Regions from separate parts of the Cellulosimicrobium sp. MI9406 genome, predicted to be linked through region 1. Evidence: riboswitches for the same ligand, from Rfam matches in the RefSeq annotation. Region 1 holds a riboswitch; the other holds the start of a gene.
The links. A riboswitch is a leader RNA that binds a small molecule or an ion and turns the genes downstream of it on or off. The one in region 1 is predicted to bind thiamine pyrophosphate.

Region 1 (5,058 bases):
GGTCAGCACCGGGCCGACCGCGAGCGGGGCGAGGAGGAGCACGCCCGCGACGACGCCGGCCGCGCCCAGGCCGAGGAGGGGCGCGCCCCCGCTGCCGACCACGGCCGCCGCGACGACGAGCCCCACGCCCGCGAGCAGCGCGAGGGTCCCGGCGGCGGCACGGGCCCGCCCCGTCCCGGCGGGCCGGACGACGTCGGCGCGCATCGCCTCCACCGGGCGCACGAGCGCGGCGTGCCGGGCGGGCAGGGCAGCGGCGAGCACCGACACGACGACGCCGACCACGAGCGGGACGACGACCCCCGTGGTCGTGACGGGCAGCGTGCCGGAGAGCTCCATGCCGACGGCGCCGAACCCGCTGCGGGCGAGCTCCGCGAGGCCGAACCCGGCCCCGACGCCGAGCAGCGCGCCGACCGCCCCGACGACCGCCGCCTGCCCCACCACGGAGCCGAACACCTGCGCGGGCGACGCGCCCACCGCGCGCAGGAGCGCGAGCTCGCGGGTGCGGCGTCGGACGTGCATCGAGAACGTGGTGGTGATGATGAACGTGCCGACGAACAGCGCGAGCGCCGCGAACACCAGCAGGAACGTCGACACGAACCCGAGCTGGTCGGTGATCGCCTCGCTCGTCTCGGCGCGCAGCTCCGCCCCCGTCAGCGCCTCGGCGCCCGCCGGGAGCGCGGTCGCGACGGCGTCGCGCAGCGCCTCGGGGGAGACACCGTCGGCCGCGTACAGCGCGACCGACGGGACGAGGCCGTCGGGCGCGTACGTCGCGGCGGCGGTCCCGGCGTCGAGCAGGACGATCGTCGCGCCCGCCATCGGCGCGGACAGCGAGACCTCGCCGACCACGCGCACGGGCCGCACGGCGTCGCCGAGCACGACGTCGGTCGTGCCGCCCACCGCGAGGCCCGACGCCGCGAGCGTCGCCGACTCGAGCGCGACCTCGTTGCCGTCGCGGGGTGCGCGGCCGTCGACCACCTGCGGGCCGGGGTCGCGGGGGTCGTAGGCGACGCCGATGCTCGGCGCCTGGCTGCCGAGGACCGCGGTCCCGTCCGCGCCCACGAGCACCGCGGGACCGCTCACCTCCGGGAGCGCGAGCGCGACGTCGTCGCGCGCGCCGAGGTCGCGCGCCAGGTCCGCCGGGACGAGGCTGCGCGCACCGCCGACCTGGGCCGACGTCGACATCAGCGCGTCCCCGGCCGACGACGCGCCGCGCACGTACGCGTCCGCCTGGACCGACGAGGCGACGATGCCGTCGAACGTGGTCGCGAGCATCGCGCGCAGCGCGAACGTGCCGGTCACGAACGCGACGCCGATCGTCACGGCGAGGACCGAGAGGACGAGCTGCGCGCCGTGCGCGCGCACGCCGCGCAGCGCGATCCGGCCCATCATCGGGCGGCCGCCGTCGTCGCTGCCGGGGTGGCGTGCGCCGGGGACGGCCCGGCGGGGGTGAGGGAGCCCAGCGTGTCGAGGACCGCCTGCGGCGTGGGGTCGTGGAGCTCGGTCACGAGGCGGCCGTCCGCGAGGAAGAGCACCCGGTGGGCGTACGACGCGGCGGTCGGGTCGTGCGTGACCATCGCGACGGACTGACCGAGGTCGTCCACGGACGCGCGCAGGAAGCCCAGGACCTCCGCGGCGGCGCGCGAGTCGAGGTTCCCCGTCGGCTCGTCCGCGAGCACGATCGCGGGCCGCGACACCAGCGCCCGCGCGCACGCGACCCGCTGCTGCTGCCCGCCCGACAGCTCGGCGGGCCGGTGCCCCAGCCGGGGGCGCAGGCCCACGGCGTCGACGACGCGGTCGAACCACTCCCGGTCGACGGGCCGCCGGGCGATCGCGAGCGGCAGGACGATGTTCTCCTCCGCCGTGAGCGTCGGCACGAGGTTGAACGACTGGAAGACGAACCCCAGGCGCGTGCGCCGCAGGCGCGTCAGGCGCCGCTCGCTCATCGCGGAGACCGTCTCGCCGTCGACGACGACGGTCCCCGCCGTGGGGGAGTCGAGCCCCGCGAGGCAGTGCATGAGTGTCGACTTGCCCGAGCCGGACGGGCCCATGATCGCGGTCAGGCGCCCCCGCTCGAGGTCGACGTCCACGCCGTCGAGCGCACGCACCGCGGCCTCGCCGCGCCCGTACGTCTTCACCAGCCCGCGCGCGGTCGCGATCGCGGGTCGCGCAGCGCCCTCAGCGCCCTCAGCGGGCGGGACCTCGTGCGGGGTGCTCCGCCGTGCCGCGCCTGTCGTCGTCACGTCCTCGTCCGTCCTCTCGTCGTGCCGCTGCGCGGGAGCGTCGTGGCTCGCCGGGCGGCGTCGTCCTGTGGTGGCCGCCGGGGCTCCCGGCGGCCGTACCGACCCTCCCGCGGCGCGCGTGCCCGCGGCATCGGGGACAGGCCCCGAACCGTCCCTGGTCCGCGGGCGCCGGCGCTCAGGGTTCTCTCAGGGGACTCTCCGGGTGAGGGGCCGGTGTAGGCTCGCGGTGAACGACAGGGGAGCTCCTGGAGGAGCTGAGAGTGCGGACCACCGCAGACCCTCGAACCTGATCCGGTTAGCACCGGTGGAGGAAGTCGGGATTCTCGATCACCTGCTCGCGCGGTCCGTCGCGCCCACCCGGCGCACGGCTGGTCGGGCCGGTGGACCCCTCCTGAACGTCCAGGGAGGACACATGCAGCACACGACCACCGTCGCCCGCCGCGGCCGGGCCCTCGCGACCGGCGTGGGCGCGACGCTCGCGCTCCTCGCCCTCGCGGCCTGCTCGGGGGGTGACGGCGCCGGGGGCGACGACGCGTCGTCGGGCAGCGGGGGCACGGTCACCCTGGTGACCCACGACTCCTTCGCGGTGAGCGACGACGTGCTCGCCGCGTTCGAGGAGGAGAGCGGGCTCACCGTCGAGCAGGTCGCGCCCGGCGACGGCGGCGCGCTGGTCAACCAGCTGATCCTCACGAAGGACTCGCCCCTCGGCGACATCGTGTTCGGGATCGACAACACCTTCGCGTCGCGCGCGATCGACGAGGGCGTCCTCGAGCCGTACACGCCCGCCGACGTCTCGGAGTCCGCCGCGTCGTACGCGGTCGGGGACGGCGGCGAGCTCACCGCCGTCGACCTCGGGGACGTGTGCGTCAACGTGGACCACGCGTGGTTCGCGGACGCGGGGATCCCCGAGCCCGTGACGCTCGAGGACCTGGCGAAGCCGGAGTACCGGGACCTCCTCGTCGTGACCAACCCCGCGACGTCGTCGCCGGGCCTCGCGTTCCTCCTCGCGACCGTCGGGGCGTTCGGCGAGGACGGCTGGGAGGACTACTGGGCGGACCTGCGCGCCAACGGCGTGAAGGTCGTCGACGGCTGGTCCGACGCGTACTACGTCGACTTCTCCGGCTCGGAGGGCGCGGGGCCGCGCCCGCTCGTGCTGTCGTACTCGACGTCGCCCGCGTTCACGCTCACCGAGGACGGCTCCGCGTCGACCACGGGCGCGCTGCTCGACACGTGCTTCCGCCAGGTCGAGTACGCGGGCGTGCTCGCGAACGCGAAGAACCCCGAGGGCGCGCAGCAGCTCCTCGACTTCCTCGTGAGCGAGACGTTCCAGGCCGACGTCGCCGACCAGATGTACATGTACCCCGCCGACGACTCCGTCACGCTGCCCGACGGCTGGGCCGAGTTCGCGCCGCTCGCCGACGAACCCTTCGAGGTCGCGCCCGCCGACGTCGCGGCGCACCGCGACGAGTGGATCAAGGCATGGACGGCGACGGTCGTCGACTGACCCCCGGTCCCCGAGCGACCACGGCTCTACCTCGCGAGGGAGAGCCGTGGTCGCGCGGGGGAGAGCCGTGGTGAGGGGTCGGGAGGTCTGGCGGGGCGGCGTCGGGCGCGGGGTGCTGTGGGGTCTGGCGGCGGCGGTGCCGCTCGCGTTCCTCGGGGTGTTCTTCGCGTGGCCGGTCGTCACGCTCGTGGCGCGCGGGTTCGTCGGGGACGACGGCGGCCTCGACCTCTCGGGGTTCGCGGAGGTCTTCTCCGAGCCCCGCACGTGGCGGATCGTCGGCCTCACGCTCTGGCAGGCCGTGCTCGGCACGGCGCTGTCGCTGCTGCTCGGCGTGCCCGGCGCGTACGTGCTGTACCGGTGCCGGTTCCCCGGGCGCCGGGTCGTGCGCGCGCTCGTCACGGTGCCGTTCGTGCTCCCGACCGTCGTCGTCGGCGTCGCGTTCCGGTCGTTGCTCGTGCAGGGCGGCCCGCTCGGGTTCCTGCGGCTCGACGAGACGTTCGCCGCGATCGTCGTCGCGCTCGTGTTCTTCAACTACTCCGTGGTGGTGCGCACGGTCGGCGGCCTCTGGGAGCACCTCGACCCGCGCGCCGAGCAGGCGGCGCGCGCCCTCGGCGCGACGCCGTGGCGCGCGTTCCGCACCGTGACGCTCCCGGCGCTCACGCCCGCGATCGCGAGCGCCGCGTCGATCGTCTTCCTCTTCTGCGCGACGGCGTTCGGCGTCGTGCTCGTGCTCGGCGGCATCCGCTACGGGACGATCGAGACGGAGATCTGGATCCAGACCACGCAGTTCCTCGACCTGCGCACCGCGGCGGTGCTGTCGGTCGTGCAGCTCGTGGTCGTCGCGGCGGCGCTCACGGTCGCGAACCGCACGCGGGCCCGGCGCGAGCGCGCCCTCAACCTGTCGTCGTCGGCGTCGTCCGCCCACCCGCTGCGCCTGTGGCGCGACGGCCGCCCGACGGGCGACCTCGCGCCCGCGGCGCTCACCGCGGCCGTGGTGGTCGTGCTCGTCGGGCTGCCGCTCGGCACGCTCGTCGTGCGTTCGTTCCGCGTCCCGGGCGGCGGCTGGGGCCTCGACAACTACGCGAACCTCGGCACCACGGGCGGGCGCAACGCGCTGTCCGTCACCGTGTGGGAGGCGGCGGGCAACTCGCTGCGCACCGCCGCGCTCGCGACCGTGCTCGCCGTCGTGATCGGGGGCCTCGTGGCGCTCGTCGTGTCCCGGCGCCCGCGCTCGCGCGGCGGGCGGCGCGCGATCTCGGTGCTCGACTCGGTGTTCATGCTCCCGCTCGGGGTCTCCGCGGTGACGGTCGGCTT
Region 2 (5,058 bases), on a different contig from region 1:
TCGACGAGCAGCCGGTGGGCCGCGAGCACCGCGTACGTCCACGTCAGGGGCAGCCGCCCGTGCTGGTGGAGGCTCGTCATGAGGTGCACCGGGTCGGTCGTCACCGCGACCGTGAGCGAGAGGGCGCCGACGAGCAGCGTGCGCACGGCGAGCCCGGCGCCGATCGTCAGGCCGTCGGAGCCGACGGTGACCGGGCCCAGGTCGACCGGGTCGCCGCCGGGCCGGGTGGCGACGTTGACGACCAGCAGGCTCGTCGCGAACACGAGGAAGGGCACGTGCGCCAGGGCGAGCGTGCGCACGGGGACGCGTCCCGCGACCAGCAGCGCCGCGACCGTGAGCACCCACCCGATCGCGGGGGTGTACGGGTCGGTGACGAGCAGCGCACCCGTCGACACGACGAGGACGGTCGCGAGCTTGACCGTCGGGTTCCAGCGCCCGAGGGGCGTGCTGTGCGGAGCGGTCACGGGGCGACCTCCGCGAGGGCTGCGGGCGCGGTCTCTGCGGGGTCGGCTGCGACGGCGCCGACGGTGGCGTCGAGCGCCCGGACGAGCGCGCCCGGGTCCACCCCGTGGCGGCGGCCCGTGCGGGCCCACCACGCGAGCAGGGGAGGACGGCGCAGGCGGGCGCGCCGGCACAGCGCGTCGTCGGCCAGCACGGTGGCGGGCGGCCCCAGCGCCACGAGCCGGCCGCCGACGACGACGGCGACACGGTCGGCGAGGGCCGCGACGAGCGCGAGGTCGTGCGTGACGACGACCACCGCGCCGCCCGCGTCGGCGCGCTCGCGCAGCGCGTGGGCGACGGCGTCCGCCTGGGCGCGGTCGAGCCCCGACGTGGGCTCGTCGGCGAGGAGGACGGGCGGGTCGAGCACCGTCGCCGTCGCGAGGGAAAGGCGCCGCTGCTCGCCGCCGGAGAGCCGGTACGGGTTCGCGTCGGCGAGGTGCGCGAGGGCGAACGCGTCCAGGGTGCGCGCGACGCGTCCGTCGACGCCGTCGAGCCGCGCGAGCCGGGCCGACCAGGCGACCTCGTCGCGGACCGTGCGCGCGAGGAGCTGGTGCTCCGGGTCCTGGAACACCATCGCGACGGGCGCACCGGGCGCCGTCGTGACCTCGCCCGTGGTCCGTTCGAGTCCCGCCAGCCCGCGCAGGAGGGTCGACTTGCCGCCGCCGTTCGGCCCCACCACCGCGAGCACCTCACCCGCGTGCACGTCGAGGTCGACGTCGCGCACCACCGGCGTCTCGTCCCGCCCGCGCCGCCGGTGGCCTGCCGCGGCACGGTGCACCGCGAGGCGTCGGGCACGCAGGGCGACCGGGCCGGCGTCCGCGGCGCGGGGGTCGACGGTGCGGGGGTCGGCGGTGCGCCCGAGGTTGACGAGCCAGGCGTCGGTCGCGGGTGCGCCGAGCGGGCCCGGGGCTCCGGCGCGCTCCAGCCGGATGTCGAGCGGCAGCCAGCACCCGAGCGCGGCGAGCGTGGCGGCGTGCGCGCGCAGGACGGCGGTCGTGGGGCCGTGCGCGACGACGCGACCGGTGTCGTCGAGCACGAGCGTCGCGGCCGGGAGTGTCCCGACGTCGTCGAGGCGGTGCTCGACGAGCACGACCGACCGGCCGGGGGTGTCGGGCGCGTCCCGTCCGGGCGCCCGGACGAGCCCGCCCACGAGCGTCCCGACCTCGTGCGCCGCCGCCGGGTCGAGGAACGCCGTCGGCTCGTCGAGGACCACGAGCTCGGGGTCGGCGACGAGCGCCGCCGCGAGGGCGACGCGCTGCGCCTCGCCCCCCGACAGCGCGTGGGTCGGCCGGTCGTGCAGGTGGTCCGCACCGACGGCGGCGAGCGCGGTGGCGGCGCGGGCGTCCATCGTGCGCGGGTCCGCCGCCCGGTTCTCGAGCGCGAACCGCAGCTCGTCGTCGACGCGGGCGAGACAGAGCTGGTCGCCCGGCCGCTGCTGGACGAGGCCGACGCGCGCGGCGAGCGCCGCCGGGGTCGTGTCGCGCGGGTCGACGCCCGTCACGCGCAGGTCGCCCGTGACCGACCCCGGGAGCGTGTGAGGCACGACGCCGACGAGCGCACGCAGCAGCGTGGACTTCCCGCAGCCCGAGGGGCCGAGCACGAGCAGCCCGGTGCCCGCGGGGACGGTGAGCGTGAGGTCGTCGAGCACGCGCGTGCCGTCGTGGCCCACGGTGACGGTCAGACCGGCGGCGGCGACGGCGTCGGGCACGTCGCAGGGCACGTCGCCGGGCACGGCGTCCGGCGTGACGTCCGGTGCGGCGGTCGGTGCCTCAGCCACGGCGGTCGGCCCCGATCGCGAAGGCGTCGAGCGCGCCGGTGCGGGCGAGGGCGTCGCCGAGGAGGCGCGCCGCGATCCCGCACAGCACGACGCACGAGACGACCTGCACGCCGAGCCGGAGCATCGCGTAGTCCTGCCCGAGCCAGCCGAAGCGGACCGCGTTGAACGCGTACGTGACGAGCGCCGCGCTCACTCCCGACGCGACGAAGACCCACCAGCGGTAGCGGCGGTACCGGGTGAGGGCGAAGGGGATCTCGGCGCCCATGCCCTGGACGAGCCCCACGAGGACGAGCAGCGGGCCGGCGGGCGACGCGAGGAAGACCACCTCGACGAGCGCCGCGAGCGTCTCGGTGAGGATGCCGACGCCCGGCTTGCGCACGATGTACGTCGCGAGCGGGCCGACGACGATCCACGCGCCCGCGAGCACGTTGGCGGCGAGGTCCGCGAGCGGTCCCATGGCGAGCTGGAGCGGGGCCCAGAGCTGCACGAACGCCCAGTAGACGAACCCGAACACGACCCCCAGCACGGCGACGAGGACGGTCTCGTGGAGGGTGAGGCCGCGGCGTCGGGCACGGCTCGGGGGAGTGGCGACGGCGCGGTCCCGAGGGGCGGGCGTGGGACCCACGCCGTCGGGTCGGTCGTCGGGCGTGGCGGTGGGCGGGGTCGCCCGGGGCGGCGTGGTGCGGGGCTCGGTCATGCGCTTCCCTCCGTCGGGCCCCGGGGCGAGGGGTGCACGACGGCGCGCCACCGCCGCCCCCGCGCGGACGGCACGCGCGGGGCGCGGGCACGAGCGCGCAGGGGACGGTGACGTCGGCCCTGCTCCCTTCGCTGGTACGAACCAGATCAGGTTCCACGGGTCTGCAGGGGGGACGGGTGTCCGGCCTGCACTCTCAGCGCTCGTGCGCTCCCCGGGGGCGTTCGGCCCGACCCTAGGGCCTGGACGGCCGCCGGACAATCCCGGCGTCTCACCCACCGGGACGCCCGGCCGCCGTGAGAAGGTGACGGCGACGAGGCGCCCGCGCGGACCCGGGTACGGGCTCCGACCACGAGGAACGAGGCAGTGCGCATGACCCGAGACAACGACCCCGCCGCGGTCGCCGAGCTGGACCGCCTCGACGAGGCCGTGCGGAGCGCGCCCGCGGGCGACACGTCGGCCCAGATCGCGCTGTGGCGGCAGACGGTGCGCCTCGGCACGTGGTTCTTCATCGCGCGGGGGTCCGAGGACCAGCCGCGTCCGTACGCCGTCGCTGCGGACCAGGGGCCCATGATCTGCCTCTACAGCAGCGCCGCGCGCGCGGACGAGGCGGCCCGGGCGCTCGGTCTGGCGGACGACGAGACAGGCGCCGTGCCGTTGCTCGGGGTACCCGTGCCGGCGGCGATCGACTACGTCGCGTCCTTCGGCGCGGCCGGGGTCGTCGGTGTCGCGCTGGACCATCCGCGCATCGGCCACCACATCCCCCTCGGGAACCTGGCGCTGCTCAAGGCGTGGTCCGCCGACGAATGACCCGCCCTTGACAGCGCGTTCGAACGTTTGTTCGAATAGCGCGATGCGGTGGGACGGACAGGCGCTCGGCGCGGACGACGGCGCGCTCCCCGGGCTGGAGCGGGTCGGCCTCGTCCGCAGCGTGCGCACGCCCGAGTTCGCGGGCATCACGTTCCACGAGGTCACGGCCAAGAGCGCGCTGTCCAAGGTGCCGGCGATGTCGCGCATGCCGTTCCGGTGGACCGTCAACCCGTACCGCGGGTGCAGCCACGCGTGCTCCTACTGCCTCGCGCCCGCCACCCCGGTGCTGCTGGCCGACGGCACGCAACGGCCGATCGGCGAGCTGCGTGTCGGCGACGAGATCGTCGGCACCGCCCCGCACGGCGCGTACCGGCGCTACGTGCGCACCCGGGTGCTCGACCGCTGGACCACCCGCAAGCGCGCCTACCGCGTGACCCTCGCCGACGGCACGCGCCTCGTGGCGAGCGGCGACCACCGGTTCCTCACCGAGCGCGGGTGGCGCCACGTCGTCGGCGGTGCCGGGCACCGTGCCCGCCTGGCGCTCGGCGACGTGCTCGTCGGGCCGGGCGCCGCGGCGCTCGCGGACGGGCGGCCCGTCCTCGACGGCCAGGACGTCACCGGCGGCGAGGCGCTGCGCGTCGACTCCCTGGAAGCACTCGACGGGCCGGGGGAGACGACGGAGCTGGTCGACATCACGACCGGCACGCGCGACTTCGTCGCCGCGGGGGTCGTGAGCCACAACTGCTTCGCCCGCCCCACGCACCAGTACCTCGACCTCGACGCGGGCGAGGACTTCGACCGGGAGGTCGTGGTCAAGGTCAACGTCGACGACGTGCTGCGCGCCGAGCTCGCCCGCCCGTCCTGGGCGCGCGAGGCCGTCGCGCTCGGCACCAACACCGACCCGTACCAGCGCGCCGAGGGTCGCTACCGCCTCATGCCCGGCATCATCGACGCGCTCGCCGGGTCGGGCACGCCGCTGTCCGTGCTGACCAAGGGCACGCTCCTGCGCCGCGACCTGCCGCTGCTCGTCGACGCAGCCTCGCGCGTCGAGGTCGGGATCGGCGTGTCCCTCGCGCTCCTGGACCCCGAGCTCCAGGCGAGCGTCGAGCCCGGCACGCCCTCGCCGCGCGCGCGGCTCGACCTCGTCCGCACGGTCCGGGAGGCCGGTCTGCCGTGCGGCGTCATGGTCGCTCCCGTGCTGCCGTGGCTCACCGACTCGACCCGCGCGCTCACCGAGCTGCTCGACGCCGTCAAGGACGCGGGCGCGACCGGCGTC

Region 2: linked by a shared signal. The riboswitch ahead of MT994_RS12755 (ECF transporter S component) and the one ahead of MT994_RS00260 (thiamine ABC transporter substrate-binding protein) in region 1 are both predicted to bind thiamine pyrophosphate.

Annotation. Positions count from the first base shown of each region.
Region 1 is NZ_JALIZI010000001.1:56,511-61,568, reverse strand. Features, by position in the region: gene MT994_RS00270 (ABC transporter permease) at 1-1,389, opposite strand, end outside; gene MT994_RS00265 (ABC transporter ATP-binding protein) at 1,386-2,156, opposite strand; TPP riboswitch at 2,466-2,570, shown strand; gene MT994_RS00260 (thiamine ABC transporter substrate-binding protein) at 2,653-3,744, shown strand; gene MT994_RS00255 (iron ABC transporter permease) at 3,815-5,058, shown strand, end outside.
Region 2 is NZ_JALIZI010000006.1:157,843-162,900, forward strand. Features, by position in the region: gene MT994_RS12745 (energy-coupling factor transporter transmembrane component T) at 1-464, opposite strand, end outside; gene MT994_RS12750 (ATP-binding cassette domain-containing protein) at 461-2,278, opposite strand; gene MT994_RS12755 (ECF transporter S component) at 2,271-2,975, opposite strand; TPP riboswitch at 3,080-3,199, opposite strand; gene MT994_RS12760 (hypothetical protein) at 3,345-3,782, shown strand; gene MT994_RS12765 (Rv2578c family radical SAM protein) at 3,826-5,058, shown strand, end outside.